DNA from 2 places in the Shinella sp. WSC3-e genome. Region 2 is predicted to be linked to the other one. Evidence: predicted binding sites of a transcription regulator. Region 2 holds the regulator's gene; the other holds the start of a gene.
The links. Region 2 encodes PhoB, which activates phosphate uptake and scavenging genes when phosphate is short. Its sites were predicted from a motif close to TGTCATNNANCTGTCAT; they were not measured.
Positions count from the first base shown of each region.

Region 1: a site for PhoB is predicted at 2,564-2,580, ahead of AABF56_RS04580 (esterase-like activity of phytase family protein). Genes of this name have one in related genera too.

Region 1 covers NZ_OZ000530.1:901,579-916,723, forward strand. The annotation lists gene lon (endopeptidase La) at 1-1,963, shown strand, start outside; gene hupB (DNA-binding protein HupB) at 2,169-2,444, shown strand; gene AABF56_RS04580 (esterase-like activity of phytase family protein) at 2,633-4,828, shown strand; gene AABF56_RS04585 (MarR family winged helix-turn-helix transcriptional regulator) at 4,950-5,414, opposite strand; gene AABF56_RS04590 (metallophosphoesterase family protein) at 5,673-6,941, shown strand; gene AABF56_RS04595 (AAA family ATPase) at 6,945-10,415, shown strand; gene AABF56_RS04600 (hypothetical protein) at 10,560-10,976, shown strand; gene secD (protein translocase subunit SecD) at 11,084-13,621, shown strand; gene AABF56_RS04610 (NAD(P)/FAD-dependent oxidoreductase) at 13,657-14,781, opposite strand; gene AABF56_RS04615 (LysR family transcriptional regulator) at 14,866-15,145, opposite strand, start outside.
Region 2 covers NZ_OZ000530.1:4,325,934-4,341,078, reverse strand. The annotation lists gene AABF56_RS21275 (Hsp33 family molecular chaperone) at 1-189, opposite strand, end outside; gene argF (ornithine carbamoyltransferase) at 550-1,461, opposite strand; gene AABF56_RS21265 (aspartate aminotransferase family protein) at 1,489-2,679, opposite strand; gene AABF56_RS21260 (GcrA family cell cycle regulator) at 3,103-3,633, shown strand; gene phoB (phosphate regulon transcriptional regulator PhoB) at 3,780-4,463, opposite strand; gene phoU (phosphate signaling complex protein PhoU) at 4,483-5,211, opposite strand; gene pstB (phosphate ABC transporter ATP-binding protein PstB) at 5,259-6,074, opposite strand; gene pstA (phosphate ABC transporter permease PstA) at 6,088-7,416, opposite strand; gene pstC (phosphate ABC transporter permease subunit PstC) at 7,413-8,897, opposite strand; gene AABF56_RS21230 (substrate-binding domain-containing protein) at 9,066-10,100, opposite strand; gene phoR (phosphate regulon sensor histidine kinase PhoR) at 10,287-11,582, opposite strand; gene ppk2 (polyphosphate kinase 2) at 11,729-12,610, shown strand; gene AABF56_RS21215 (biotin transporter BioY) at 12,623-13,747, opposite strand; gene AABF56_RS21210 (NAD(P)H-dependent flavin oxidoreductase) at 14,419-15,145, shown strand, end outside.

The sequences.
Region 1 (15,145 bases), 1.3 Mb from region 2:
AGTCGTCGGCGCCGCGAGCCAGATCGAGGACTACTCGAAGCTCGCCGACACCGTTGCCTCGCACCTGTCCATCAAGATCGTCGAGAAGCAGGAAATGCTGGAGACGACGAGCGTCAAGCTGCGCCTTGAAAAGGCGCTCGGCTTCATGGAAGGCGAAATCTCCGTCCTGCAGGTCGAAAAGCGCATCCGCTCGCGTGTCAAGCGCCAGATGGAGAAGACCCAGCGCGAGTACTACCTCAACGAACAGATGAAGGCGATCCAGAAGGAGCTCGGCGACGGCGAGGACGGCCGCGACGAGATGGCCGAACTGGAAGAGAAGATCGCCAAGGCCAAGCTCTCCAAGGAAGCCCGCGAGAAGGCGGACGCCGAATTGAAGAAGCTACGCCAGATGAGCCCGATGTCGGCGGAAGCCACCGTCGTGCGCAACTATCTCGACTGGCTGACGGGCATTCCGTGGGGCAAGAAGTCGAAGATCAAGACCGACCTCAATGCGGCGGAAAAGATCCTCGACGAGGATCATTTCGGCCTCGACAAGGTCAAGGAGCGCATCGTCGAATATCTTGCCGTGCAGGCCCGCTCGACCAAGATCAAGGGGCCGATCCTGTGCCTCGTCGGCCCTCCGGGCGTCGGCAAGACCTCGCTTGCGAAATCGATCGCCAAGGCGACCGGCCGCGAATATATCCGCATGGCGCTCGGCGGCGTGCGCGACGAGGCCGAGATCCGTGGCCATCGCCGCACCTATATCGGCTCGATGCCCGGCAAGGTCATCCAGTCGATGAAGAAGGCGAAGAAATCCAACCCGCTCTTCCTGCTCGACGAGATCGACAAGATGGGCATGGATTTCCGCGGCGACCCGTCCTCGGCCTTGCTGGAGGTGCTCGATCCGGAACAGAACTCGACCTTCATGGATCACTACCTGGAAGTCGAATACGACCTGTCCAACGTCATGTTCGTGACGACGGCGAACACGCTGAACATTCCCGCGCCCCTGATGGACCGCATGGAAGTGATCCGCATCGCCGGCTACACGGAAGAAGAGAAGCTGGAAATCGCGAAAAGGCACCTGCTGCCCAAGGCGATCCGCGACCACGCGCTGCAGCCGAAGGAATTCTCGGTCACCGACGGCGCGCTGATGGCGGTCATCCAGCAGTATACCCGCGAGGCGGGCGTCAGAAACTTCGAACGGGAACTGATGAAGCTCGCCCGCAAGGCGGTCACCGAGATCATCAAGGGCAAGTCGAAGACGGTCGAGGTCACGGCGGACAACATCCACGACTTCCTCGGCGTTCCGCGCTTCCGCCACGGCGAAGCCGAGCGCGAGGACCAGGTCGGCGTCGTCACGGGCCTTGCCTGGACGGAAGTCGGCGGCGAGCTGCTCACCATCGAAGGCGTCAGCCTGCCGGGTGGCAAGGGCCGCATGACCGTCACCGGCAACCTGAAGGATGTGATGAAGGAATCGATCTCGGCGGCGGCCTCCTATGTCCGCTCGCGCGCCGTCGATTTCGGCATCGAGCCGCCGCGTTTCGACAAGACCGACATCCACGTGCACGTGCCGGAAGGCGCGACGCCGAAGGACGGCCCGTCCGCCGGCATCGCCATGGCGACCGCCATCGTCTCCATCATGACCGGCATCCCGGTCTCGAAGGACATCGCGATGACGGGCGAGGTGACGCTGCGCGGCCGGGTGCTGCCGATCGGCGGCCTGAAGGAAAAGCTGCTCGCCGCGCTTCGCGGCGGCATCAAGAAGGTGCTGATCCCGGAAGAGAACGCCAAGGACCTGGCCGACATTCCGGACAATGTGAAGAACAATATGGAGATCGTCCCGGTGACCCGCATGGGCGAGGTGATCAAGCATGCGCTGGTCCGCCGGCCCGAGCCGATCGAGTGGGACGGCACGGTCGAGGATGCCAAGGTTCCGGCGGTCGAATCGACCGACGAAGGCACCGGCGCGATCGCGCATTGAGCCTTTATGCCGGGTAAAGCATCCGGCATTTTGGAGCGAAACGGGAAAAGACCGGCCGTTCGGCCGGTCTTTTTCGTTGAAAAGCGTGTGTAAAGCCCGGATTCTCAGGGTTTTGCGACGAAATTTTCTTGCGAGGCGAAGGGCGATGCGTATTCTGCCCCCGACTTGTATGAGTCGTTTCAAACCGTATGAAAGGGGTGGAAACATGAACAAGAATGAACTCGTATCCGCAGTGGCTGAGAAGTCTGGCCTCTCCAAGACGGACGCAGCATCGGCTGTCGACGCCGTTTTCGAGACGATCCAGGGCGAACTCAAGAACGGTGGCGACGTTCGTCTCGTCGGTTTCGGCAATTTCTCCGTATCGCGCCGCGAAGCTTCGAAGGGCCGCAACCTTTCGACCGGCGCCGAGATCGAGATCCCGGCACGCAACGTGCCGAAGTTCTCGGCCGGCAAGGGCCTGAAGGACGCCGTCAACGGCTGATCCTTGGTTCGGGCAGAGCGGTTATCCACTCCGCCGCCAAACCTGAAGTTCAGGGTCGGGGTCCGGTTCTTCCGGGCCCCTTTTTATTTGCGGGAGAAGGGGCGGAACTGTCGCCGAAATGTCATCGGCCTGTAACAGGAAAGCCTCAGAACCGCCGGGTTCCTTTTGACCGGATCCCGGAGGATTTCATGAAAACCCGTTCGATCACCGCCGCCCTCGCGGCGGTTCTCGCCGCATCGGTGGCCCCTGCCGCCAGCGCCGAGCCCGTATTCAATCGCATTGCGTCCTTCGCCGTCGCCGACAACCTGCCGGAGGGCGTGGACAAGGCGACGCCGACCTCGTCCGAAATCATTGCCGCCTCCGAGGACGGCAACACGCTCGTCTATTCCGACAGCCCGAACAAGGCGGTCGGCTTCATCGACATCACCGACGCCAGGGCCCCGAAGGCCGGTGGCTCCCTTTCCTTCGAGGGCGAGCCGACCTCGGTCGCGATCGCGGCCGGCAAGGCGCTCGTCGCCATCAACACGCGCGAGAGCTTCGTGAAGCCGTCGGGCGTCCTTGCCCAGGTCGATCTCGCTTCCAAGGCCATCGAGGCGACCTGCGATCTCGGCGGCCAGCCGGATTCGATCGCCCTCAACAAGGACAGGACGATCGCCGCCATCGCCATCGAGAACGAGCGCGACGAGGAGGTCAATGACGGCGCCATCCCGCAGATGCCGGCCGGCGATCTCGTGCTGCTGTCCCTCAAGGACGGCATCGTCGATTGCGGCTCGATCAAGCATGTCGCGCTGACCGGCCTTGCCGATGTCGCGGGTGAGGATCCGGAGCCCGAATTCGTCGCCTTCAACAGCCTCGACGAGGTCGCCGTCACCCTGCAGGAGAACAACCACATCGTCGTCGTCGACGGCAGGACCGGCACGGTGAAGAGCCATTTCTCCGCCGGTACGGTCAACCTTGAAGGCATCGATACCAAGAAGGACGGCGCCCTGAAGTTCACCGGCGAGATGAAGGATGTCGCCCGCGAGCCCGACGCCGTGAAGTGGCTCGACGACGACCGCCTGGTCGTTGCCAATGAAGGCGACTGGAAGGGCGGCGCGCGCGGCTTCACCATCTTCGACAAGCAGGGCAAGGTTCTCTACGAGAACGGTGCCGGCTTCGAGCGCGAGATCGCCAGGATCGGCCATTACCCGGACAAGCGCAACAAGAAGGGCGTCGAGCCGGAAGGCATGGAAGCGGCCAGGTTCGGCGACGACACCCTGTTCTTCGTGCTGGCCGAGCGTGCCTCGATCGTCGGCGTCTACAAGGATACCGGCGGCGAGCCTGAGCTTCTGCAGCTGCTGCCCTCGGGCGTCGGCCCGGAAGGCGCCGTCGCCATTGCGAGCCGCAACCTCTTCGTGACCGCCAACGAGACCGACCTCGTCGAGGACGGCGGCGCCCGCTCGCATGTCATGATCTATGAGCGTGCGGAAGGGGAGGCTGCCTATCCGCAGATCGTCTCCACCGACAAGGACGGCGAGCTGATCGGCTTCGGCGCCCTCTCGGGCCTTGCCCCGGTCAAGGACAAGCCGGGCATGCTCTATGCCGTCAACGATTCCTTCTACGCCGCGCAGCCGACGATCTTCACGATCGACGCTACCGCGAAGCCGGCGAGGATCGTCGATGCATTGCGCATCACGCGCAATGGCGCGGCCGCCCAGAAGCTCGACAGCGAAGGCGTGACGCCGGACGGTGAGGGCGGCTTCTGGCTCGCCAACGAAGGTGATGCCGACAAGCTCTACAGCCACGCCATCATCCATGTGAACGAAAAGGGCGAGATCCAGAAGGAAATCGCCATTCCCGCCGCGCTGCGCGCCGGCGAGAAGCGCTTCGGCTTCGAAGGCATCACCAGCGTCGGCGAAGGCGATGACAAGGTGCTGTGGATGGCCATGCAGCGCGAATGGGGCGATGACGAGAAGGGTTTCGTGAAGCTCGTCTCCTACAAGCCCTCCTCGGAGGAATGGGGTGCCGTGCGCTACCCGCTCGAAAAGACGGAAAGCGGCTGGGTCGGCCTTTCCGAAATCACGGTAAATGGCGAGCATGCCTATATCATCGAGCGCGACAACCTCATCGGCCAGGCCGCCAGGCTGAAGAAGCTCTACCGCGTGGCGCTCGCCGATCTGAAGCCGGCCGCGCTCGGCGGCGACCTGCCCGTCGTCAGGAAGGAAGAGGTCCGCGACCTCATCCCGGACCTCAAGGGCGCCACCAACGGCTTCGTCGTCGACAAGGTCGAGGGCTTTGCCATCGATGCCGCCGGCAACGGCTTCATCGTGACCGACAATGACGGCGTGGACGATTCCTCCGGCGAGACGCTGTTCTTCGGCATCGGCCCGATGAACGCCATGTAAGCTGCGCGCATCACGGCCCCTTTTCCCGCAGGCGGGGAGAGGGGCCGGTTGCCGAAAGCAGGAACGAAAAAAGCCGGGATCCTGCGATCCCGGCTTTTTCGTCTTTTCGTCCTCGCCGGGCTCAGCCGACGGCGCGCAACGGCCGCGCGGGGGCTGCCCCGGCGCTTCCTTCGGCCTTGTCCCGTTCGCGCTGCAATTCCTCGGTCTTCTCGCTGAGGCAGCCGATGATCTCCTTGAGATGCTGCTTCTGGTCCTCGGTCAGCACCGCGAAGATCGCTTCGATCGTCTTGTGCTGCGGCTGCTGGGCGGCGGAGATCACCGTGCGGCCCATATCCGTGATCGAGACGATCTTGGCACGACGGTCCTTCGGGTCCGGCTCGCGCTTGACGAGCTTGTCGCGCTCCAGCCCGTCGATCGCTTCCGTCACTGTGCGGGGCGCGAAGCCGAGCGCGCAGGCGATGTCCGTCGAGCGCTGCGGCCCCTGGCATTCCAGAAGAAGCAGGAACTTGCTGCGGGCAAGCGACACGCCTTCGTCCATCATGCACTCGTTCACCAGGCGACTCACCTGATGGTAGAGTTTGAACATGCCCTGGGAGATTTCTATCGTGCTACTCATGAGGGGAAATATAGGTATTATGAGGGACCATGTCAAATGATCACGAAGGTTTTCGGATAATTTGATCATAGATATTGAACGATCTCTGTAAATGCGAACGGTCAGGCGGAGGACGTTATTCCCGCCCTTTTCCGGATTTTTCCGGGTGGGACGATTTCTCTCCTGCATAACCCTGTCGGCGAAGCGCCAAGCATTGACCCGGCGGGAGGGGAAAGCGATTGTCCGGGGATGCCGTTCCGCTTCATCCATACCGCCGATCTCCATCTCGATTCGCCCCTGACATCGCTCGCCCTGCGCAATGCCGAGCTTGGAGACCTGGTGCGCGGGGCGACGCGCAAGGCGCTGGAGCGCATCGTCGATCTTGCCGTCACGGAGGCTGTCGACGCCCTCATCATCGCCGGCGATCTCTACGACGGCTCGCAGACCTCCATGGCGACGGCGCTCTTCCTGATGGAGCAGATGCGCCGGCTGGAGGCGGCCGGCATCCGCGTCTTCCTCATCCGCGGCAATCATGACGCCCAGTCGCAGATCACCCGCGAACTGACCTTTCCGCCGAACGTGCACGTCTTCGACGGCCGCGGGAAGCCGGTAAGGGCCGGCATATTGGCGAGCGGCCGCGAGGTCCACGTCCACGGCATCAGCTTTGCCAATCCCCATGCCCCGGCCTCGCTCCTGCCGGGCTTTCGCGCCCCGCTGCCGGACGCCGTCAATATCGGCCTGATGCACACCAGCCTCGCCGGCGCCAGCCGCCACGATCCCTATGCGCCCGTCGGCGTGGCCGACCTTGCCGCGCACGGCTTCGACTACTGGGCGCTCGGCCATATCCACCAGCGCCGGGTGCATCTGGAAAAGCCGTGGATCGTCATGCCCGGCAATCCGCAGGGCCGTGACATCAACGAGGGCGGCCCGAAGGGCGTGACCCTCGCCACCGTCGACGATGACGGCGCGATCACCTGCGCGCTACATCCGGTTGCCGTCGCCCTGTTCGAGCGGCTTTCCGTCGATCTTTCCGGCATCGACGACTGGCGCGGCATGCTCGACCGCATCGAAACCGTGCTGGCGGAGGCGCGGGCGGCCGCGGGCGGCGCCCATCTCGTCGCACGCCTCACCCTTGCCGGCGCCACGCCGCTCGCCTGGCGCCTTCGCCGCGACGAAGACCTGCTCGCTGCCGAATTGCAGAACCTTGCAGCCTCGCTCGGCGAATGCTGGATCGAGGCGGTGGAGCTTTCCGTCGCTGCGCCGCTTGTCGCGGCCGGTGCCGATGCCGGCCCTCTCACCGAGCTGTCGCGCCTGATGCGCGAGGACGTCGTCGAGAGCCATGCCTATCGCGAGGAGCTGCGCGAGGCGCTGGTCGACCTCCTGCGCCAGTTGCCGAAGGAGGCGCGCAGCCTGTTGGCGGCGGATGAGGCGGCGGAGGAGACCCTGCTCCATGAGCTTGCCCTCGAGGGCGCCGATGCCGTTCTCGCCCGCCTCGGCGGGGAAGGCGCGGGGGCATAGCCGATGCGCCTCGATCGCCTGGACCTCGTCCGCTACGGGAAATTCACCGACCGCAGCCTCGATTTCGGCGCGGCCCAGCCCGGAAAGCCGGATTTCCACCTCGTCTACGGCCCGAACGAGGCGGGCAAGTCCACGCTCTTTTCCGCCTATCTCGACCTGCTCTTCGGCATCGAGAAATCCAGCGCCTACGGCTTCCTGCACCCCTATGCCCTGATGCGCGTCGGCGGGCAGTTCTCCGTCGGTGCCGAGCGCCACGAGGCCTATCGCCTGAAGCGCAACCAGGCCTCGCTCGTCTCCGCCGACGACCGGCCCCTGCCGGACACGCTCTTTGCCACCGTGCTCGGCGGCATGGACCGCAATGCCTATCGCACCATGTTCTCGCTCGACGACGAGAGCATCGAAAAGGGCGGCGAGGACATCCTGAAGAGCGAGGGCGAGCTCGGCGCGATGCTCTTTTCCGCCAGCTCCGGCCTGTCCGACATGGCCACGGGCCTTGCGGCGCTGAAGGCGGAGGCCGACGAGTTCTATCGCCCCTCCGGCCGCAGGCACGCGCTCTCGGCCCTCAAGGCGGATATCGAGTCCCTTGCCGCCGAGCGCAAGGCGCTCGACGTCGCGGCCCGCGACTATGGCCTGCTGGTGCGCGAGCGCGATGCCGCCGCCGGGCGTCACGGCGAGATGACCGCCGCCCGGGCCGAGGTGCGCGCCGCGCTGGCGCAGGTGGAGCGCGGCCTCTCCGCGCTGCCATACCTCCGGCGCCTGCGCGCCTTGCGTGCCGAACTCGGCGCGTTCGACCTCGGTGATTCCCCGCCCGCTGCCTGGCGGTCGCTTTCCGGCGAACTGGCGCGCGAGGAGGCGGAAATCGCGGCCCGCGCCGCCCGCATGGAGGCGGAGCGCCTGCATCTTGCCGAGGAACTGGCGGCGTTGCCCGAGGACGCGGCCGTCCTGGCCGTGGAAGGCGACATCGCGGCCCTTGTCGGTTCCGCGCTCGAAGCCCGGTTCCGCACGGCGGCAATGGATCTTGCCGCCCGCGAGGCGGAGCGGGACCAGGTGACCGTCTCCATCGGGGCGAGCCTTGCCGTGTTCGGCCTGCCCGCGGATGCCGACCCGGCCGGCATCCTGCTTCCTCCCGGCCTTGGCGAGAAACTCGCAGCCCTCCTGTCGCGGCGGGCGACGCTTGCCGAACGGGCCGATGCGGCGCTTCGCGAGCGTGCCGAGGCGGAACGGGCGCTTGCTGCCGCTGGCGGCGAGGCCGGTGCCGTTTCGGGTGAGCAGGGGCAGGCGGATGTGGCGCTGCAATCGACGCTCGCTGCCGTCCTGCGCGCCGCCCGGTCCGCCGATCTTCCGGCGCGCCTTCGCGAGGCCCGGCGTCTCGTCGCGCTTGCCCGGCAGGAGGCCGACGGCGCGATGGCCCGTCTTGCGCCCTGGTCCGGCACGGCGGCGGCATTGGAAGGCATGGCGGTTCCGCCGCCCGCCGAAATCGAGGGTCTGCGCAGACGATACGACATGGCGGCCGAGGCCCTGCACCGTCAGCGGCAGCAGGTTGCCGCGCTGGAACTGGAGGTCGCCTCCGCCCGCGCGACGCTTGCGGCGCTGCAAAAGGCGACCGGCGCCGCCGGCGAAGAGCGGGCGAGCCATCTGCGGGCCGTGCGCGACGCGGCCTGGCGGGCGCATCTCGGCACCCTCGACAGCGCTTCCGCCGCCGCCTTCGAGCAGGCGATGCGCGACGACGACCGTGCTTCGGAGGCGCGCCTGCGCAATGCCGACCGCCTTTCGGAGCTTCGCCTTCTCGAACGGACGGTCGCGGAGGGCACGGCGCGGCTGGAGATCCTAGCGGATGACGTGACGCGCCTGGTGGAGGCGCGGGCGGAGGTCGAAGCGCAGATAGCGGCGCTTGCCCGGCGCCTCGGCCTGCCTGAGGGGACGGCGCTGGCGGACATGGCCGGCTGGCTGGAACGGCGGACGGCGGCGCTGGACGCGCTTGGCGCGCTCGCGCTGCGCACGGTCGCGGCCGATCTCGTCGAGCAGGACAGGCGGGACGTGCTGGCGCGGCTGGCGGCGCTGCTCGGCGAAGCGCTGGCCGAGGATAGCCCCTTCGAAGAAGCGTTGTTCCTTGCCGAGGATAGGCTGGAGGCGCTGAAGGCGGGCGAGGCCCGGCGGCTTGCCGCGGCCGCGCAGCTTGCCCGGTTGAAAGCCGATGCCGATATGCGCGGCAAGGCCGCGGAGGACGCCGGCGCGGCGCTTGCCGAATGGCAGGAGGCATGGGCGCGGGCGATCGCCGGCACCTGGCTTGCACGGCAGGATGCGCCCATCGCGCTGGACCGCGTTGCCGCCTTCCTCCCGGCGCTGCAGACGCTCGCCCAGAATGTCGAGCGGGGCAGGGACTTCGACCATCGGATCGCCGGCATGCGCCGCGACCAGAAGGACTACGCCGACCATGCCCGCCGTCTCGCTGCGCGTCTGTCCGAGCCGTTTAACGCCGAGGACCCGCTCGCGACCGTCGCGGCTTTCGGCCGGCGGCTCGCCGCGGCGACGGCGGTACGCCAGCGGCGCGAGGCGATCGAAAAGGCGGTTCTGCGCCTTGACGAGGAGGAGAGGGCGCTGGACGAGCGCCGGACGGTGCTCGCCGCGCGGCTTTCGGAGGTCTACGCCGTCCTCGGCTGCGACACGCTCGCGGAGGCGGACGTGCTGCTCGAAGCTTACCGCAAGCGCGACGAGATCCTGGCGCGTGTCCATGACGTCGGCCGCGACCTCGCCCAGCAGCTCCGCACCGACACGGTCGAGGCGGCCGAAGCGCTGCTCTCGGCGGTCGATGACGACCAGCTCGCCGTGGAGAAGGACGCGCTCTCCGCACGGCTGGAAGAGCTCGACCGCGCGGTGCAGGAACAGCACCTGCTGCGCGCGCGGGCGGAGGAGGCGCTGGCCAAGGTCGCCGGCAGCGATGCGGCTGCGGTGCTGGAGGAGCGGCGCCGCACGGTGCTGGTCGACCTGGCGGAGAAATCGCGGCGCTACCTTGCGACGCGCGCCGGCATCCTGGCCGCGGAACAGGCCCTGCGGCTCTACCGCGAGCGCCATCGCAGCGCGATGATGGAGCGTGCGTCCCGGACCTTCCGCGACATCACGGCCGGCGAATATACCGGCCTTTCGACGATCCTCGAAAAGGACAGCGAATTCCTCGTCGTCAATGCCGCCTCCGGCGGCGCGAAGCTGGCGAAGGACCTTTCCAAGGGCACGCGCTTCCAGCTCTATCTGGCGCTGCGCGTGGCGGGCTATCACGAGATCGCCGCCAGCCGCGAGATCGTGCCCTTTATCGCCGACGACATCATGGAGACCTTCGACGACCGGCGCGCGCTCAATGCCCTGACGGTGATGGGCGCGATGGCGACAGGCGGGCAAGTGATCTACCTCACCCATCACGAACATCTCTGCGATCTCGCGAAAAAAGCCTGCCCCGATGTCACGATCCATGAATTGTGAGGCCTGAAACGTCGAAGCGTAAAGGAAGCGTTAGCGTCAAAACTTGACTTGGCCGGTGGTAAGTGGTTCTTGGCGCACCACCGGCATTGCTGCGAAGCCTGCTTCGCGCGGCGCTCCGCCCTGAAGAAACGGACGGATATGACGTTGAGGACCGACAGAGAAGCGACGATCTGGGAGCGGGGTTTTGCGCCCGTCGGCTTCCTCGTGCTGCTCGTCACCCTGTTCCTGTCGCAATTTTCCCTGCCCGGCAATGCAGACGGCGCCGGTCATCCGCCGCGGGCGGCGGCCGAAGGCGGCGTTGCGCCGTCGCCGCTGTCGGCCACCGGCGAGGAGCTTTGGTTCCCCGCCAGCGGCCATGCCGAGCGGCGGGTCGCCAAGGCCAAGAGCGGCCTGCCGGAGGGCGATGCCGCCGGCAAGGCGCTCGTCCCGGGCGCCGGTGCCGTGCTCTATCCCTTCGAGACCGCCGCCTCGGTGGTCCCTGTCGCTGTCGACGATGCGGCGCCCGCCCGCCTGGGCCCGGCATCCTTCCGCAGCCGCGCGCCGCCGGCTCTTTCCGCCTGAGGCCCTGTGGCGTCCCGTACGCCGCGCCATTCGTTCGAAATTCCGATTCCCGCGGACGGTGCCGGCTTCACGTCGCGCCCGTCCGGCAGTCTAGATGGAACAACCCCATGAAAACCTCCAAATGGGCATTGTTGGTCTATATCGCGATCATCCTCTTCGGGGTGCTCGCGGCCGTGCCCAACGTGCTGACGCCTGAACAGCAGGCGAAATTCGGGCGCTTCCTGCCCGCCAATCCCGTGACGCTCGGCCTCGACCTGAAGGGCGGTTCGCATCTCGTGCTGGAGGTCGATTCGGCGGCGCTGCGCAAGGCGCGCATGGACGTGCTGCTGAACGATACGCGCGCGATCCTGCGCACAGCCGGCGAGCGCGCTTCGGCCGCACGCCTCAGCGGCTCGACGCTGACGATCACGCTGCCCGACCCGGCGGCGCGCGACAAGATCCTGCCGGAGGTGCGCAAGCTCGCGACGCCGACGACGACGCTCGGCTTTACCGCCGGCAGCGCCGATATCGATGTCGCCACCAGCGGCAACCTGATCAATGTCACGCTGACGGAAGCGGGCATCAACGAGCGCATGTCCGCCGCCGTCGAGCAGAGCCTCGAGATCATCCGCCGCCGCGTCGACCAGGTCGGCGTCGCCGAACCGCTCATCCAGCGCGTCGGCGGCGATCGCATCCTCGTCCAGCTGCCGGGCCTGCAGGATCCGACGCGCCTGCGCCAGCTTCTCGGCTCGACCGCGCAGATGAGCTTCCACATGGTCGACCAGACCGTGGATCCGAACGGCGTCGCCCCGCGCGGCGTCATGATCCTGCCCGGCGCCAACGACCCCGGCAAATACGCCGTGGAAGAGCGCGTCGCCATTTCGGGCGATCGCCTCGCGGATGCCAAGGCCGGCTTCGACCAGCGCACGAACGAGCCGATCGTCTCGTTCAGCTTCGATTCCACCGGCGCGCGCCAGTTCGCGGAGATCACCCAGGCGAATGTGGGAAAACCCTTCGCCATCGTGCTCGACGGCAAGGTGCTGACGGCCCCCGTCATCCGCGAACCGATCATCGGCGGCCAGGGCCAGATTTCGGGCAACTTCAACCCGCAGGAAGCGACCGTCCTTTCGGCGCTGCTGCGCTCCGGCGCGCTGCCGGCGCCGCTCACCATCATCGAGGAGCGCACCGTCGGCCCGAACCTCGGCTCCGACTCGATCCGCATGGGCCTCTATACCGGCCTTGCCGGCCTTGCCGCCGTCGTCGTGCTGATGCAGGTGCTCTACGGTTCGTGGGGCCTCATCGCCAATCTCGGCCTCGTGCTGCACACGGTGCTGACCATCGGCACGCTCGGCCTGCTCGGCTCGACGCTCACCTTGCCCGGCATCGCCGGCATCATCCTCGGCATCGGCATGGCCGTCGACGCCAACATCCTGATCAATGCCCGTATCCGAGAGGAGACGGCGGCGGGGGCGGGGGCCATGAAGGCGCTCGACGTCGGCTTCAACAAGGCCTATGCGACCATCGTCGACGGCAACATGACGACCATGGTTGGCATGATCCTGCTCTTCATGTTCGGCTCGGGCCCGGTGCGCGGCTTCGCCATCACCATGATCATCGGCCTTGCGATCTCGATGTTCACCTCCATCACCTTCGTGCGCCTCCTGATGCGCGAGGTGGTCATCCGCCGCAAGATGAAGCGGATCGACATCCATTCGATCTTCGGCAAGGTCTGGAGCATCCCGAACTTCTCCTTCATGCGCGGGCGCTACATCGCCATCGCCATGTCGGCCTTCATCTCGATCAGCTCGATCATCCTGTTCTTCACGCCGGGCCTCAACTACGGCATCGACTTCGTCGGCGGCATCCAGGTCGAGGCAACGTCCAAGACGCCGATCGACCTCGCCCCGCTGCGCGAGAAGATGGAGGGGCTGAACCTCGGTGAAGTGGCCCTGCAGGAATTCGGCCAGGGCACCTCGGTCCTCGTGCGCGTCCAGCGCCAGCCGGGCGGCGAAGAGGTGCAGACGGCGGCCCTGCAGAAGATCCGCGACGGCGTTGCCGAAGTGATCCCGGATGCCAATTTCGAGCGGACGGAAGTGGTCGGCCCGACGGTCAGCACCGAGCTTGCCCGTTCCGGCTTCCTCGCCGTCGGTCTCGGCATGGTGGCGATCCTGCTCTACATCTGGTGGCGGTTCGAGTGGCACTTCGCCGTGGGCGCCATCGCGACGCTGATCCTGGATATCACCAAGATGATCGGCTTCTTCTCGCTGATGCAGATCGACTTCAACCTGACGGCCATCGCCGCGGTGCTGACGCTGATCGGCTACTCGGTCAACGACAAGGTGGTGGTCTACGACCGCATGCGCGAGAACCTGCGCAAGTACAAGTCGATGCCGTTCTCCGACCTCATCGACCTGTCGATCAACCAGGTGGTCATGCGATGCATCTTCACCTCGGTCGCCGTCGCCGCCTCGCTGCTGCCGATGGCGATCTGGGGCGGCGACACGGTCAAGCCGTTCGCCTGGCCGATGCTGTTCGGCGTGGTCGTTGCGACCACCTCGTCGATCTATATCGGCGGCCCGATCCTGCTCTTCCTCAGCCGCTGGTGGAAGGACCGCGATACCGCGCGGGCGGCCGCTTCGGCAACGACGCCGGCAACGGAAGCATAAAACAGAACGGGCGCCCCTGGGGCGCCCGTTTCGTTTCAGGAGAGGCGGCGGGGGCTGAAGGTCTCCGCCGTTATGCCCTCGCGGGCGAGCGGCTCGGGCACCGGGCTTCCGGTGAGGAGGGCGGCGGAAAGGCTGCCGAGGGCGGGCGAGGTCAGGATGCCGTAGCCGCCCTGGCCGGCGAGCCAGAAGAAGGACGGCTCGTCCCCGGCCGGGCCGATGACGGGCAGGCGGTCCGCGGAGAAACTGCGCATGCCGGCCCAGCTCCGGAAAACGCGGCGCACCGTGAGTGTCGTCGCCTCCTCGACATAGTGGGCGGCATAGGCGATGTCGAGCTCTTCCGGCTGCACGTCCGCCGGCTCGCAGGGCGTCTCATCGGCGGGCGAGGCCAGCAGGCGGCCACCCTCCGGCTTGAAGTAGAACAGGTCCTCGATCTCGTTGATCTCCGGCAGGCGGCTCGCGTCGATGCCATCGGGCAGGTCGATGGTGATGGCCGTGCGGCGATGCGGCACGATGCCGGCGGGCGCGACGCCGGAAAGCGCGGCGACCGCATCGGCCCAGCCGCCGGCCGCATTCACCAGCATGCCGGCGGCGATCGTCTCCTCGCCGGCTTCGATCAGCCATCGGCCGCCGGCGCGGCGGGCGCCGGCAAAGCGGCGGCCCTCGACGATCTGGGCACCATGGCGCCGGGCGTGGCGGGCATAGGATTGCAGCAGCGCGTCCACCTCGATGTCCCAGTAGTCGGGGTCGAAATAGGCGGCGGCCGCATAGGCGGGGTCCAGCATCGGCGCACGGGCGAGCATGGCGGCCTCGTCCAGCCATTCCACCGCCACGCCGAGGCTTCTGGCCGTTTCGAAGCGTTCGCGCACCAGCGCCGCCTTCTCCGCCGCGCCGAGGATGATGCTGCCCCGCTCGATGAGCAGCGGCACGGCGGCGAACCCCTCGGGCGGCCGCATCAGGAAAGCATGGCTGGCGCGGGCAAGCGCATTCACCAGCGGCGCATTGTCCCGCAGCGTGAATTCCGCCGCCGAGCGGCCGGTGCTGTGATAGCCGAGCGCGCCCTCCTGCTCCAGCACGGCGACGGAGCGGTGCGGGCTCAGGAAATAGGCGAGCGAAAGGCCGGCAATGCCGCCGCCGATGATCACGATGTCGAATGTCCGCATGACCCGCCTCCGCTGTGGACCCTTGTCCCTCCTGCCTAAGCAAGCCGGCCGCATTCTTCAAATTTATAGGGATGAAAGTGGTTATCAGCCGGATTGATGCGGCTCGCCCCAGCGCCAGGCCGGCACATCGGCCATATGGGCGAGGAAGGCGCGTTCGGCCGGGTTGAGCGCGGAACCGGGATTGGTGATGCGGAAGGTCTCGGTCACCGGCAGGTCGTCATAGGGCGGCAGCTGCCAGAGCTCGCCAGCCGCCAGCGCCGCGCCGGTCAGGTGCACCGGCAGCATGCCGATGCCGGCATTGGCCACCACCAGCCGCAGCACTTCTTCCACGTTGAAGGCCAGCGCCCGTACCTGCTGGCCGAAG
Region 2 (15,145 bases):
CAGCGTGATCGCCTCGGCGAGCAGCCGGGCGACGGGCGCGGGATAGTCGTGCCGGCCGAGAATGCCGTCGAGCATCGGGCCGAGCTGCACGGCGCGGCCGCGCACGTCGAGACCCTCCACCTGGAACGGCAGGACATGATCATCGCCGGCAAAGCCGGGTTCGCCGAGTTTCAGGGCATTTTCCGCCATCATCATCATTCTGCTCCTTGCACGCTTCGGCGCCGCCGAGGCCATGGGCCCGGCCTGCTTCCGACAGGCGTTCTACCGTGATACCGCGCTCGCTCCTACCCGATCATTCCATACCGGACGGGCATGCGCCAGAGAAAGCGCCTTGCGGCGCCCGGACTGCTGATAACGTCCGCAAACCTCTCCTCCGTCACGGTCGGGTCTGACCCGACCATCCACGGCCGCGGGTGCCGTGTGGATCCCCGGGTCAAGCCCGAGGATGACGACAGAGAGTGGGCGATGCTTATCAGCAAACCAGGCGCCTCGCGGCGCTCCGTGATGGCCCCTAGATCGTGTTGCCGGGGGCGCTTTTCAAGGTCGGCGTCAGACGACGCCGAAGCACCAGGCGAGGATCGACTTCTGCGCGTGGAGACGGTTCTCCGCCTCGTCGAAGACCACGGATTGCGGGCCGTCGATCACCTCGTCGGTCACTTCCTCGCCGCGGTGGGCGGGCAGGCAGTGCATGAAGAGCGCATCCTTGTTAGCGCGCGCCATCAGCTGCTCGTTGACCTGGTAGGGCTGGAAGATGTTGTGGCCGCGGGCGCGGTGCTCCTGGTTCATCGAGACCCAGCAGTCCGTGACGATGAGATCGACACCGTCGACGATCGCCTCCGGATCATGCCCGAGCAAGATGTCGCCGCCGTTGTCGCGCGCCCAGTTCAGGATCTTGTCGTCGGGCTCCGAGCCCATCGGCACGGCCATCTTCATCTTGTAGCCGAAGCGGGCGGACCCCTCGACGAAGGAATGCAGCACGTTGTTGCCGTCGCCCGTCCAGGCGAAGGTCTTGCCCCTGGTGGAACCGCGATGCTCCTCGAAGGTCATGATGTCGGCCATGATCTGGCAGGGATGCGTCAGGTCGGTCAGCGCGTTGATGACGGGCACGGTGGCGTGCTCGGCAAGCTCCAGCAGGCGGGCATGGTCCGTCGTGCGGATCATGATGGCATCGACATAGCGCGAGAGGACCTTGGCCGTGTCGCCGATCGTCTCGGCGCGGCCGAGCTGCATCTCCGTGCCCGACAGGAACAGCGTCTCGCCGCCGAGCTGGCGCATGCCGACGTCGAAGGAGACGCGCGTGCGGGTGGAGGGCTTCTCGAAGATCATCGCGAGCATCTTGCCGGCGAGCGGCTTGGCTTCGGTGCCGGCCTTGCTGGCGGCCTTGCGCGTGTGCGCATCGTCCATGATGACGCGGAGATCGCTTTCCGAAACGGCGGAAAGGTCGAGAAAATGCTTGGCCATGATATGTCCTGTCTGTCCGTTCGCTGCTTACGCGGCCTTGGCGGCCGTCAGCTTTTCCGCCGCCCGCTCGATGCGGGCAAGCCCCTCGCGCGCCTCTTCGGCGGTCACGGTCAATGGCGGCAGCAGCCGCAGCACGTTGTCGCCCGCCGGCACGGCCAGCAGGTTTTCCGCCCGCACGCCCTTCAGCAGGTCGGCGACCGGGATCTTCGCCTTGATGCCGAGCATCAGGCCCTCGCCGCGAATGTCCTCGATGACGTCGGGGAAACGGTCCTTCAGCGCGGCCAGCCCCTGGCGGAAGACGAGCGCGACGTCGCGCACATGCTCGAGGAAACCGTCTTCCAGCACCACGTCGAGCACGGCATTGCCGACGGCCATCGCGAGCGGGTTGCCGCCATAGGTGGAGCCGTGCGTGCCGGCGACCATGCCGGCCGCCGCCTCGTTCGTGGCAAGGCAGGCGCCGAGCGGGAAGCCGCCGCCGATGCCCTTGGCGATCGCCATGATGTCGGGCGTCACCCCTGCCCATTCATGGGCGAAGAGGCGCCCCGTGCGGCCGACACCGGTCTGCACCTCATCCAGGATGAGCAGCAGGCCGTATTCATCGCAGAGCTGGCGCAGCTCCTGCATGAACTCCTTCGACACCGGGCGCAGCCCGCCCTCGCCCTGCACCGGCTCGATCAGGATGCCCGCCGTTTCCTCGGTGATCGCATCCTTGACGGCCGCGATATCGCCGAAGGGAACCTTGAGGAAGCCCGGCGCCTTGGGGCCGAAGCCCTCGATATACTTCTCCTGACCGCCGGCGGCGATCGTCGCGATCGTGCGGCCGTGGAAGGCGCCTTCGAAGGTGATGATGTGGTACTTGCCGGCATGGCCCTTGGCGAAATGGTAGCGCCGCGCCGTCTTGATCGCACATTCCAGCGCCTCGGCGCCCGAATTGGTGAAGAACACCTTGTCGGCGAAGGTTGCCTCCGTCAGCCGGCGGCCAAGGCTTTCCTGGCCCGGAACCTCGTAGAGGTTCGACAGGTGCCAGACCTTGTCGGCCTGGTCCTTCAGCGCGGCGACGAGATGGGGATGTGCATGGCCCAGCGAATTGACGGCGACGCCGGCGGCAAAATCGAGATATCGCTCGCCATCCTCGGTGATCAGCCACACGCCCTCCCCGCGCGTGAACCTGAGCGGCGCACGCATATAGGTTTCATAGAGCGGCGCGACATCGGCCATGCACGGATCCTCCGAAAAGAGATGCGGAAAAACAGGAATGCGGCTTGACTTTTCCGGGCTTCAGAAAAACCAAAAGCCGCCTTTCGGCGGCATGCCGCACTATCGGCATTTCCCATTGGGATGTCAACAAAATCGCGCCCGAAATGGCGCTGAACATCCCGCAAGGTGAGGATTCGCGGCACGCACGGAAGGTGTCTCTATCGAGTCACACCCGACCAGCAAGTTGGGGAAAACTCCGAAATCGATTCGCCCGGATTCCGGCGACTCTTGTCACAGAGTCCACCGGTCTCTAGGTTAAAGACCAATTACTAGACTGCATGCGGCGGAACTAGTCACCAAAAGAGTTAGGGCGTTCAGGTTCCGGACCCGTCCGGAACACGACGAGGGATTCCCGCATCCTGGGCGCCGAGCGGAGACGAAAACATGAACTGGACAGACGAGCGCGTCGAGAAACTCAAGAAACTCTGGAGCGAGGGCTTGAGCGCGAGCCAGATCGCGGCGCAGCTCGGCGGCGTCAGCCGCAACGCAGTCATCGGCAAGGTGCACCGGCTGAACCTGCCCGGCCGCGCCAAGGCCGGCGGCACGCAGGCCGCGGCACGCCCGAAGCGCCCGGCCCCGGCGACGCCGCGCCCGTCGAACTTCGCGGCCCGTCCGGTCACCACCCGTGCCGTCGCCCGCCCGGCCGGCAACACCATCCCCAAGGAAGAGATCGATTTCGAGACGCAGGCCGAGCAGCTCCCGGTTCCGGCCAACGGCAACAACGTGGTCGTGCCGATGTCGCGCCGGCTGGAGCTGACCCAGCTCACCGAACGCACCTGCAAATGGCCGATCGGCGACCCGCTCAACGACGACTTCCACTTCTGCGGCAACGAGTCCCCGGACAACTCGCCCTACTGCACCTACCACCAGCGCCTCGCCTACCAGCCCTCGGCCGAGCGCCGGCGGATGCGGTAACGTTTCCCACGGCAGGACATGCGATGCGGGCCCGAAAGGGTCCGTTTTCGTTTGCGGCGCAGGATAGCCCCTCATCCGCCGGCCCCGCACAAACGCAAACAGGCCCCTGAGGGCCCATTTCCGTCCTTGGGAGGAATCCCGTTCGCTCAGGCCTCCAGCGAATAGCCCGCGCCGCGCACGGTGCGGATGACGTCCTGCATGTTGGCGAAGTTGAGCGCCTTGCGCAGGCGCCCCACATGCACGTCGACGGTGCGTTCGTCGACATAGATGTCGTGGCCCCAGACGCCATCGAGAAGCTGCGAGCGCGAGAAGACGCGGCCGGGCGAGGTCATCAGGAATTCCAGGAGACGGAACTCCGTCGGGCCGAGGCGGACCTCGCGGGTGCGGCGGTGGACGCGGTGTGTCTCGCGGTCGAGCTCGATGTCGCCGCAACGCAGCACCGTCGAGACAACCTCGGGCTTGGCCCGGCGCAGCATCGCCCGCACGCGGGCGACGAGTTCCGGCGTCGAGAAGGGCTTGACCACATAGTCGTCCGCGCCGGTGGCAAGGCCGCGCACGCGCTCGCTCTCCTCGCCGCGCGCCGTCAGCATGATGATCGGCAGGCGCTCGGTTTCCGGACGCTGGCGCAGGCGCCGGCACAGTTCGATGCCGGAGACGCCGGGCAGCATCCAGTCGAGGATGAGGAGGTCCGGCATGCGCTCCTGCAAGCGCATCTCGGCCTCGTCACCGGAGAGGATCGTATCGACCTCGAAACCTTCCGCTTCCAGATTGTAACGCAGGAGGACGCTGAGAGCCTCCTCGTCTTCCACGACGGCAATTCTGGGCACCATGAAGCGAATCCTGCTCTCTTTACTCGGACGCGTCGGCGACGCCGGCCGCGACGACGGAGGTCGAGGTATCGTCCTTAGGACGCTCGCCCTCCGGCTGCGAGCCGGTCGCCATGTAGTAGATGGTTTCGGCGATGTTGGTCGCATGGTCGCCGATGCGCTCGATGTTCTTGGCGCAGAACAGGAGATGCGTGCAGGGCGTGATGTTGCGCGGGTCTTCCATCATGTAGGTGAGGAGCTCGCGGAACAACGAGGTATAGATCGCATCGATCTCGTCGTCGCGCTCGCGGATGGCCTTGGCCTTCTCGATCGAGCGGGTGGCGTAGACGTCGAGCACTTCCTTGAGCTGCATCAGCGCGAGCTCGGCGAGGTGCTCGAGGCCGCGGGCCAGCTTGCGCGGCATGCCGGAGCTCTGGACGGCGATGACGCGCTTGGCGGTGTTCTTGCCGAGGTCGCCGACGCGCTCCAGCTCGGCGGCGATGCGGATCGCCCCCATGATCTCGCGCAGGTCCGCCGCCATCGGCTGGCGCTTGGCGATGGTGACGATCGCCTTGTCGTTGATCTGGCGTTCGGCGGTGTCGAGGATGACGTCCTCGGAGATGACCTTCTGGGCCAGCGCGGCATCCGTCGTGACGAGCGCTCGGACGGAATCGGCCACCATCTGCTCGGCCGTGCCGCCCATTTCGGAGATGCGGCGGGAAAGGTATTTCAGTTCTTCGTCGTAGATGGAGACGATATGGCTCGATGACATGGCTTTGTCCTTAATGCACTCGGGGTTCAGGGGTTCAGCGTCAGCCGTCAGCCGAAGCGGCCCATGATGTAGTCCTGCGTGCGCTGGTCATCCGGATTGGTGAACATCTTGTCGGTGTCGTTCTCCTCGACGAGGTTGCCGAGGTGGAACATGGCGGTGCGCTGCGAGACGCGGGCCGCCTGCTGCATCGAGTGCGTCACGATGACGATGGTGAAGTTGGCGCGCAGCTCGTGGATCAGCTCCTCGACCTTGGCGGTCGCGATCGGATCGAGCGCCGAGCAGGGCTCGTCCATCAGGATGACTTCGGGGCTGACGGCGACGGCTCTGGCGATGCACAGGCGCTGCTGCTGGCCGCCGGAGAGGCCGGTGCCGCCCTCTTGCAGGCGGTCCTTCACCTCGTTCCACAGGCCAGCCTTCTGCAGGCTCCGCTCGACGATGGCGTCGAGGTCTGCCTTCGACTTGGCAAGGCCATGGATGCGCGGCCCGTAGGCGACGTTCTCGTAGATCGACTTCGGGAAGGGATTCGGCTTCTGGAAGACCATGCCGACGCGGGCGCGCAGTTCCACGACGTCGATCGCCGGATCGTAGATATCGTCCGTGTCGAGCGTGATGCGGCCGGTGACGCGGCAGCCGTCGATCGTGTCGTTCATGCGGTTCAGCGTGCGCAGGAAGGTCGACTTGCCGCAGCCCGACGGGCCGATGAGGGCGGTCACGGTATACTCGCGGACGTTCAGGTTGACGTCGTAGAGGGCGCGCTTGTCGCCGTAATAGACCGAGACGTCCTTGCCGATCATCTTGTAGGAAATGTCGTTCATTTTCTTGTCCAGCGCTTTCTCGACTGCTGCTTCTGACATCATGTTCATAAGACCGGTCCTTCTACCAGCGCCGTTCGAAACGGCGGCGCAACAGGATAGCGCCAACATTCATGAGGATGAGGAAGATGAGGAGCACGATGATGGCCCCGGACGTGCGCTCCACGAAGGCGCGCTCCGCCTCGTTTGCCCACATGTAGATCTGCACCGGAAGGGCCGTCGCCGGATCCATCGGCGTTGCCGGCACATCGGCGACGAAGGCGACCATGCCGATGAGCAGCAGCGGTGCGGTTTCGCCGAGCGCGTGGGCAAGGCCGATGATCGTGCCCGTCAGGATGCCCGGCATGGCGAGCGGCAGCACATGGTGGAACACGGTCTGCATCTTCGAGGCGCCGAGGCCGAGGGCCGCCGAGCGGATCGACGGCGGTACGGCCTTCAGCGCGGCGCGGGTCGCGATGATGATCGTCGGCAGCGTCATGAGGGTCAGCACCAGGCCGCCAACGAGGGCCGCCGAGCGCGGGAAGCCCGCGAAGTTGACGAAGACGGCAAGGCCGAGAAGACCGTAGACGATGGAGGGCACGGCGGCGAGGTTGTTGATGTTCACCTCGATAAGGTCGGTGAAGCGGTTCTTCGGGGCGAACTCTTCGAGATAGATCGAGGCGGCGACGCCGATCGGCAGCGAGAGCACGAGCACGATCAGCATCATGTAGAGCGAGCCGATGGCCGCGACGCCGACGCCGGCGGCTTCAGGACGGCTGGATGCGCCATTGGTGAAGAGGCCGGTGTTGAAGTGCTTGGCGAGCGCGCCGCTTTCGGCGAGCGTGTTCATCCAGCCGACCTGCTTGTCGGAGACCTTGCGGTTGTTTTCCGGCACGGCGAGGTCGATCTGGCCCTTGAAGGCGGAATCGAGGTCGCCGTGCGCGAGGAAGGTCACGGTCCGGGTCGTGCCGATGATCGACGGATCGGTGGTGACGAGATTACGGAACTGCACGCGGACGCTGTCCGAGATCATGCCGTTGACCGCCCTCAGGCCGGCACGGTCGTCTTCGCCGACGCCCAGCACCTTGGCGAGCGCATTGCGCGCAACGACCGGATAGTTGGCCGAAACCAGCTTCTGTGGGTTGGTGGCGCGCTCGTTGTCCTTGTCGATGATCTCGGCGGAGAACTCGACCGGGATGGTGATCATCGTCTGCTGGAACGCGGTGTAGCCCTTGGAGACGACCGAGAAGAGCAGGAGGAACAGGAAGAGGAGACCGAAGGCGATCGCTGCCATGCCGTAGAGGCGGAAGCGGCGCTCTGCGGCGTAGCGGCGACCGAGGCCGATATCGCGGCGTTCGGGTTTTGCGGTGACGCCGAGGGCGGTCATCGAGGGGCTCGTGGAGACCTGGCTCATTCGTACTGCTCCCGGTATTTGCGCACGATGTAGAGGGCGTAGATGTTGAGGCAAAGCGTGATGACGAAGAGCGTGATGCCGAGCGCGAAGGCCACCAGCGTCTGCGGCGAGGTGAATTCGAGGTCGCCCGTCAGCTGGTTGACGATCTTGACCGTCACGGTCGTCATCGGCTCGAAGGGGTTGAGCTGCATGCGGGCGGCAACGCCGGCGGCCAGCACCACGATCATGGTTTCGCCGACGGCGCGGGACGCGGTCATCAGAAGCGCGCCGACGATGCCAGGAAGAGCGGCGGGCAGGATAACGCGCTTGATCGTTTCCGAGCGGGTGGCGCCGAGGCCGAGCGAACCGTCACGCAGCGCCCGCGGCACGGCGGTGATGATGTCGTCGGACAGCGAGGAGACGTAGGGGATCAGCATGATGCCCATGACGAAACCGGCCGTCAGAACGCTCTGCGCCTGGATGAAGCTGGCATAGTTGCCGGTGACGAGGCCGCTCAGCTGGGCGGAGATGTCGCGCAGGAACGGGCCGACGGTCACCAGGGCGAAGAAGCCGTAGACGATGGTCGGGATGCCGGCGAGCACTTCGAGCAGCGGCTTGGCCACCGAGCGGACGTGGCGCGAGGCATATTCCGACATGTAGATGGCGGCGAAGAGGCCGACCGGCACGGCGACGAGCATGGCGACGAAGCCGATATAGAGGGTGCCGGCGAGCAGCGGGATCAGGCCGAACTGGCCGGAGGAATCCGTGGCGCCGGCGGCGGCGAAGCGCGGGTCCCAGGTCGTGCCGAAGAAGAACTCCCAGGCCGGGACCATGTTGAAGAAGCTGATCGCTTCCGTCGCCATCGACGCGACGATGCCGACGGTCGTCAGGATCGCGATGGACGAGGCGACGATGAGGCCGACCAGCATGACGCCCTCGACGCGGTTGCGGGCGCGGAATTTCGGCGCGATCGCGCGGTAGGCGAAGGCACCGCCGGCAAGCGCGGCGATCACGACGAGGATCGACAGGAACGTGCTGCTTGCCGTCGTCATACGGTTGAGGTCGTCGGCGGCCGTCAGCATGTAGGGCGCCGGGTCGGCCGCGAGCGGCACGCCCTTGCTGCCCAACACCTCGCGGGCGGCGGTGCCGTCCTTGAACAGCGCATCGCGCTCTTCCGCCGAGAGCAGCTTGAAGCCGCGGGCAATGGCGCCGATCATGTTGTAGTTGAGGTTCTGCGTCGCCTGCGGCTCGGCCTTCACCTCGTCGGGGAAGCCGCCGCGCACCGCCGAACCGATATAGATCGGGCTCGCGATGATCCAGACCAGCAGGATGGCGATGGCCGGCAGCATGGACCAGATGGCGACGAAGGAGCCGTAGTAGCCCGGCCGGGAATGCAGACTGGAAAGCTTGCCGCCGGCAAGCGCGTTGGCGCGCCAGCTGCCGATAAGATAGCCCACCACGCCGATGACGGCGACGATAAGCAGTAGAAGGGAAATACTCATTGAGAAAATTCTCCCGGCGAGATCATCCGCCCTGAGCGTGCCGAGTGCCCGCCCCGACCGTTCGACAAGGCGCCCCATTCCCGGTCGAAGAACATGACGTGGGCGAAACCGCCCAAAGGGAGCGGCCGGCGCGGCATTCTTGCGAAATACCGTGCCGGCCGACGTTCATTACATGATCTTGCCGTCGGCGAAGGTCTTGCGGATCTCTTCGCGCTCGGCATCCGGAGCGGCGACGAGGCCGTATTCAGCCAGCGGGGAGTCAGGGCCGATCATGTCGTCGCTCGTGAAGAACTCGACATATTCCTTCAGGCCCGGGATGACGCCGAGATGTGCCTTCTTGACGTAGAAGAACAGCGGGCGGGAAACCGGGTATTCGCCCGAAGCGATCGTCTCGGTCGACGGAACGATGCCGTTGACGGTGGCGACCTTCAGCTTGTCGGCGTTGTTCTCATAGAAGGAGAGGCCGAACACGCCGATGCCGGACTTGTTGGCAGCGATGCGGGCGAGCGTCTCGGTGTAGTCGCCGTCGATGTCAACGGCCAGGCCATCCTTGCGGACGGCTACGCACTTGGAGAGCTGTTCCTTCTCGTCAGCGACGGCCGCCTTGATGACGTCCTGGGCGCCCGAGTCCTTGCAGCCGTGAGCGAGGATCTTCTCTTCGAAGACTTCGCGCGTGCCGTGCTTTTCGCCGGGGATATAGGCGGCGATCTCGACGTCCGGCAGGTCCTTGTTGACTTCCGACCACTTCTTGTAGGGGTTGGCGACGAGCTTGCCGTCGACGACGACTTCGGCGGCGAGCGCCTGGTAGAGATCCTTCGGCTCGAGCTTCAGGTCGGCATTGCCGGCGTCGGTGGCGAACACGATGCCGTCATAGCCGATCTTGACTTCCTGGATCTCGGTCACGCCGGCTGCCTTGCAGGCCTCCACTTCGCTGTCCTTGATCGGGCGCGAGGAGTTGGCGATGTCGATGGTGTTCGGGCCGACGCCCTTGCAGAATTCCTTCAGGCCGCCGGAAGAACCACCGGACTCGACGATCGGCGTCTTGAAGTCGGGGAAGGTCTCGCCGAACGTCTCGGCGACGATCTTGGCGTAGGGAAGAACGGTGGACGAGCCGGCGATCTGGACCTGGTCGCGCGCAACGGCAACGCCTGCGAATGCGGCGGAGGCAACGAGCGCCGCAACAGTGAGCTTAAGAGATTTCATCTGGGTTCTCCCGAAGAGGACGTGTGTGGTGCGCTGTTCTGCGCTCTCTGCCGTTGACCGGCGGCCCTTCTCTAAACCCCGATCGCCCTCCCTTTTATGTCAGTTTGACGAAACATTTGTGACACAACAAATATCTGAAATTGCTGCGCTATTTTCATCGGGACGACAGGAGCGCCATCCTTTGTGTCAGAATTTGACGGTGAAGACCGTGCCCTTGCCCACCTCGGACTTCACCACGAGGCGCGCCCGGTGGCGGGTGAGGATGTGCTTGACGATGGCAAGGCCGAGGCCTGTGCCCTTCTTGGACCGGCTCGCTTCCACGTTAACCCGATAGAAACGTTCGGTGATGCGCGGCACATGCTCCGGGGGAATGCCGGGGCCGTAATCGGTGACGGAGAATTCGACGGGAACGTCGCCGCCGCCGGAAAGCACGACATCCACCCGCTTGCCCTCCTGGCCGTATTTGCAGGCGTTTTCGATCAGGTTCTCGAAGACCTCGACCAGTTCGTCGCGGTCGCCGGGAACGGTGACCGGGTGCTTCGGCAGGTCGAGCGCAACCTCCACCCCGAGATCGGAGGCGAGCGGCTGCAGGCTGTCGCGCACATGGCCGAGCAGCGGCACGAGATCGACGGTCTGGTCCAGCGTCAGGTTCGAACGCAGCTCAAGGCGGGAGAGCGAGAGCAGGTCGTCGACGAGGCGGCTCATGCGCGTCGCCTGCTCGTGCATGATGCCAAGGAAACGTTCGTGCGCCTTCGCATCGTTCTTCGCCGGGCCCTGCAGCGTCTCGATGAAGCCGCGCAGCGAGGCGAGCGGGGTGCGCAGCTCGTGGCTGGCATTGGCGACGAAATCGGACCGCATGCGATCGATACGGCGGGCCTGCGAGACGTCGCGGAAGGTCAGCAGCCACAGGGGCTCGCCCGCCCGCTCGGCGAGCGGCGCGATGCGCACGACATAGACCGTTTCCGACGGCAGACGCTCGGCATGCTCGGTCTCCCGCGTCTGGCCGCTGGCGATCGCGTCGCGCACCATGTCGAGGATACCGGGCGCGCGGATGCGGCCGGCCAGGTCGCTGCCGCGCGGGATCACGCCGAAGATCGCCTCGGCCGCGCGGTTCTGCAATTTGACCGTCTCGCGGCCCGAGAGCAGCAGGGCGGGCGCATCGAGCGCGCCGAGAACCGCGGCAATGGCGGAAAGGTCATCGGCAGGCGGGACGGCGGCCTGAACCTCCGGCACCGGACTGGCGGAGGCCGCCATGGTCCTGCCGCCGGCCTCCACCAGGCGCCGTTCCGTGCGCAAGAGGCCGGCAATGACGAGCAGGAGGACGGCGAAGGACACCCAGCCGAGATGCAAGCCCGCGAGCCACATCATGAAGCCGACGAAAACGGCCGAGGCAATGAGCACCCGCTCGCCCCACAGTTGCGCCGCCAGCCAGCCGAGACCCGTCCGCTGATCCGTCACCGCCACCCATTCCCTCGCAAGCATCCCGTCCTCCGCGGCCTCCATCGATTCTCCATGGATAGCGCGGCTTCATGACATGTTTTTCACGGCGCGCTTGAATTCGCAATCCGGTTGTGGCCACCTGCGGCGATGCGGCATCAGCCGCGCCCCGTGATTTCAAGGAGTGGACGATGGCGGAAAAGGTCGAAAACCGGGTCGTTGAACTGGACATCGGCGGCAAGAAGCGGGTGTTCGATATCGACGATCCGAAGCTGCCCGACTGGATCGAAGACAAGGCCTTCGGCTCCGACGACTATCCCTACGACAAGAAACTCGACAACAAGGACTACGAAAGGACCCTGAAGCTGCTGCAGATCGAGCTGGTCAAGGTGCAGTTCTGGCAGCAGAAGACCGGCAAGCGCGTGATGGCGGTATTCGAGGGGCGGGACGCGGCCGGCAAGGGCGGTGCGATCCACGCCACCATGTCCTACATGAACCCGCGCTCCGCGCGCATCGTGGCGCTGACGAAGCCGACCGAGACCGAGCGCGGCCAATGGTATTTCCAGCGCTATGTCGCGACCTTTCCGACATCGGGCGAATTCGTGCTGTTCGACCGCTCCTGGTACAACCGCGCCGGCGTCGAGCCGGTGATGGGCTTCTGCACGCCGGAGCAATACGAAAAATTCCTGAAGGAGACGCCGCGCTTCGAAAAGATGATCGTCGCGGAAGACATCCAGCTCTTCAAGTTCTGGCTCAACATCGGCCGGGAAATGCAGCTGAAGCGCTTCCACGACCGCCGGCACGATCCGCTCAAGGTCTGGAAGCTCTCACCGATGGACATCGCCGCGCTCAACAAGTGGGGCGACTACACGGACAAGCGCGATCGCATGCTGAAGGAAACCCATACGGACCACGCCCCCTGGACCGTGATCCGCGCCAATGACAAGCGCCGCGCCCGCATCAACCTGATCCGCCACATCCTCGGGACGCTCGACTACGAGGGCAAGGACGAGAAGGCGATTGGCGAGATCGACAAAAAGATCGTCGGCGCGGGGCCGGGCTTCCTCAAGTAGGCGGCAGGCGGCTCATTCGCCCGGCAGGATGCGGACGGCGTAGAGGTTCACGCTCGCATCCCCGCCGGTGATGTCGCTGTTCAGCACGAGATGGCCCGGCTCGCTCGGCGAGAGCGAGCGGTCGAATTCCACCTGGAACAGGATGTCGGTCCGCTCCGACACGGTGAAGCGATGGCGGCCGCAGCCGCCCATGGTGGAGAAATCGCATTCGACCGCGACCTGCACCGGCTTGCCGTTGACCGACTGCACGGTCATGGCGATCGTCGAGGTCTTGCCGCCCATCTCGCCGAGGATTTCGGGCGAAACCTCGATCAGCACCGCGCCCTCGCGCTCCGGATTGGTGGAGGTTACGCGCACGGCAGGCCCCTCATTGGTGCTCACCGCCTCGAAACGGCCCGACGTGCCGGCGGACAGCCGTGCCGCATCGCCCGGCGAGAACACGGCCCGCCAGTCGGAGGAGAAGCGGCTCTGTGTGTCGAGCGCCTTCTTGATGGGGTCCTCGCCGGAAAAGTCCTCGCCGGAAACGGTGGCCGGCGGCGTCGAGCCGTCCGCGCCGCTGCGCAGTTCCTGGAGCAGGCCGCTCGTCTGCACCCACCAGGCAAGCGCACCGCCGGCGGCAATCAGCGTCGCCACGACGAGCAGGAAGGAGAACAGCCGGCCGCGCCGCTTGCGCGCCTTGGCGACCCGCTCGGGACGAAAATCCGATGCCTCGCTGGCGGCAGCGGCAGCGGAGGCCGTATTCGGCGTGCTCTTGGCAAAGCCGTCCTCGCGTTCGGGGCGGAGGGCACCGATATCGCTTGCCGCCGACGGCCGATCCGCCTCCAGGCGCGGCTCGGGGCGATCCTCCCGCTCGGCGCGCAGCACCGGTTCCGGCCGTGCCTCGACCGCCGGCTCGACGCGAACCTCGCGGGCCGGCGCCGCCGAAAGCTGCGCGCGCTCTTCCGCCTCGATCTGGTGAATGGTGGCTTCCAGCCGGTGGCGCTGGCCGGCGATCGTCTCGGGGTCGTTGATCTCCTGCTTGCGCAGGCCCGCCTCCAGCGCGTTGCGCGCCGACTGGTAGATCCGCGCCCGAACTTCGGCATTGGCGCGTTCCGAGCGCGCCAGCGCGTTTCTGATTGCCGTCTCCAGTCCGCTCACATCCGACCCTTCTGCGGGAGCCGCGCGAGACCGCGGCCATGATACACTGTGGAACGAGCTCCACTTTCCGGCTTTCGTTAGCATTTGCGTAACGTTTGCCGGGAATTTGCGCAAGCCTTCCAGCCGAAACTGCCCCTGCTTGGCCGGGGATAAGCGCCGCGACGGGGCGATGGATCGCGTGCGGCGGGCCCGCTGGCGCAGGTCACGGCAATCCTCGCCCCCTGCGCAGACGCCCGCCATTTGTCGCGGACAGACACTTCATTCATGTGCCCGCACTCACCTCCGCTCCGCCGTCAGGGGAGGCACGCCTGGTGCGTTCCTGGTGCGGACAATGCCGCGGGGCGTGTCCCTCCTTGCAGAAGGCAATCGCCCATGGAGTTCGACGTTACCGTTCTCCCCTTCCGCTCCGCAGGGAGAAGGGAGAGGCGCCTCAGCCCCATATGCGATCGCCCTGCTCCTTGCAGGAAGAGATTGCGGCTCCGATGCGATGCCCGGTATCGCGAGGGATAGGTTTCCCTGGGATTGCGGGCGCAAGCCCGTTTCGCGCTTCTGGCGCACATGCTCTCGAAGCCCCGCCGCAACCGCCGTCCCACCGCCCCTTTTCAGCGGGAGTGCTCGCTGCTATGGTTTTGACGTTTACGAAAACGTCAAAACCATACAGGACATCCCTCATGGCCCTGCCCGCGATCCTCAAGGACAAGCTGCGCCTGCCCGTCATCGGCGCGCCGCTCTTCATCGTCTCGCATCCCGCGCTGACCCTTGCACAATGCAAGGCCGGTGTCATCGGCGCCTTCCCGGCGCTGAATGCGCGCCCGGAATCCCAGCTCGACGAATGGCTGGCGGAGATCACCGAGGGCCTTGCCGCACACGATGCGAAGAACCCCGGCCACCCCGCCGCCCCCTTCGCCGTCAACCAGATCGTCCACCGCTCCAACAAGAGGCTGGAGCACGACCTCATGATGTGCGTGAAATACAAGGTGCCGGTGGTCATCTCCTCGCTCGGCGCGGTGCCGGAGGTGAATGCGGCGATCCACTCCTATGGCGGCATCGTGCTGCACGACGTCATCAACAACCGCCACGCCAATTCGGCGATCCGCAAGGGGGCTGACGGCCTGATCGCGGTGGCCGCCGGCGCTGGCGGACATGCCGGCACCCTCTCGCCCTTCGCGCTGGTCCAGGAGATCCGCGAATGGTTCGACGGCCCCCTCCTCCTTTCCGGCGCGATCGCGACCGGCGGCGCCATTCTCGCGGCGGAGGCGATGGGCGCCGACATGGCCTATATCGGCTCGCCCTTCATCGCGACGAACGAGGCGCGCGCGAGCGAGGCCTACAAGCAGACGATCGTCGACAGCGCGAGTGCCGACATCGTCTATTCCAACTATTTCACCGGCATCCACG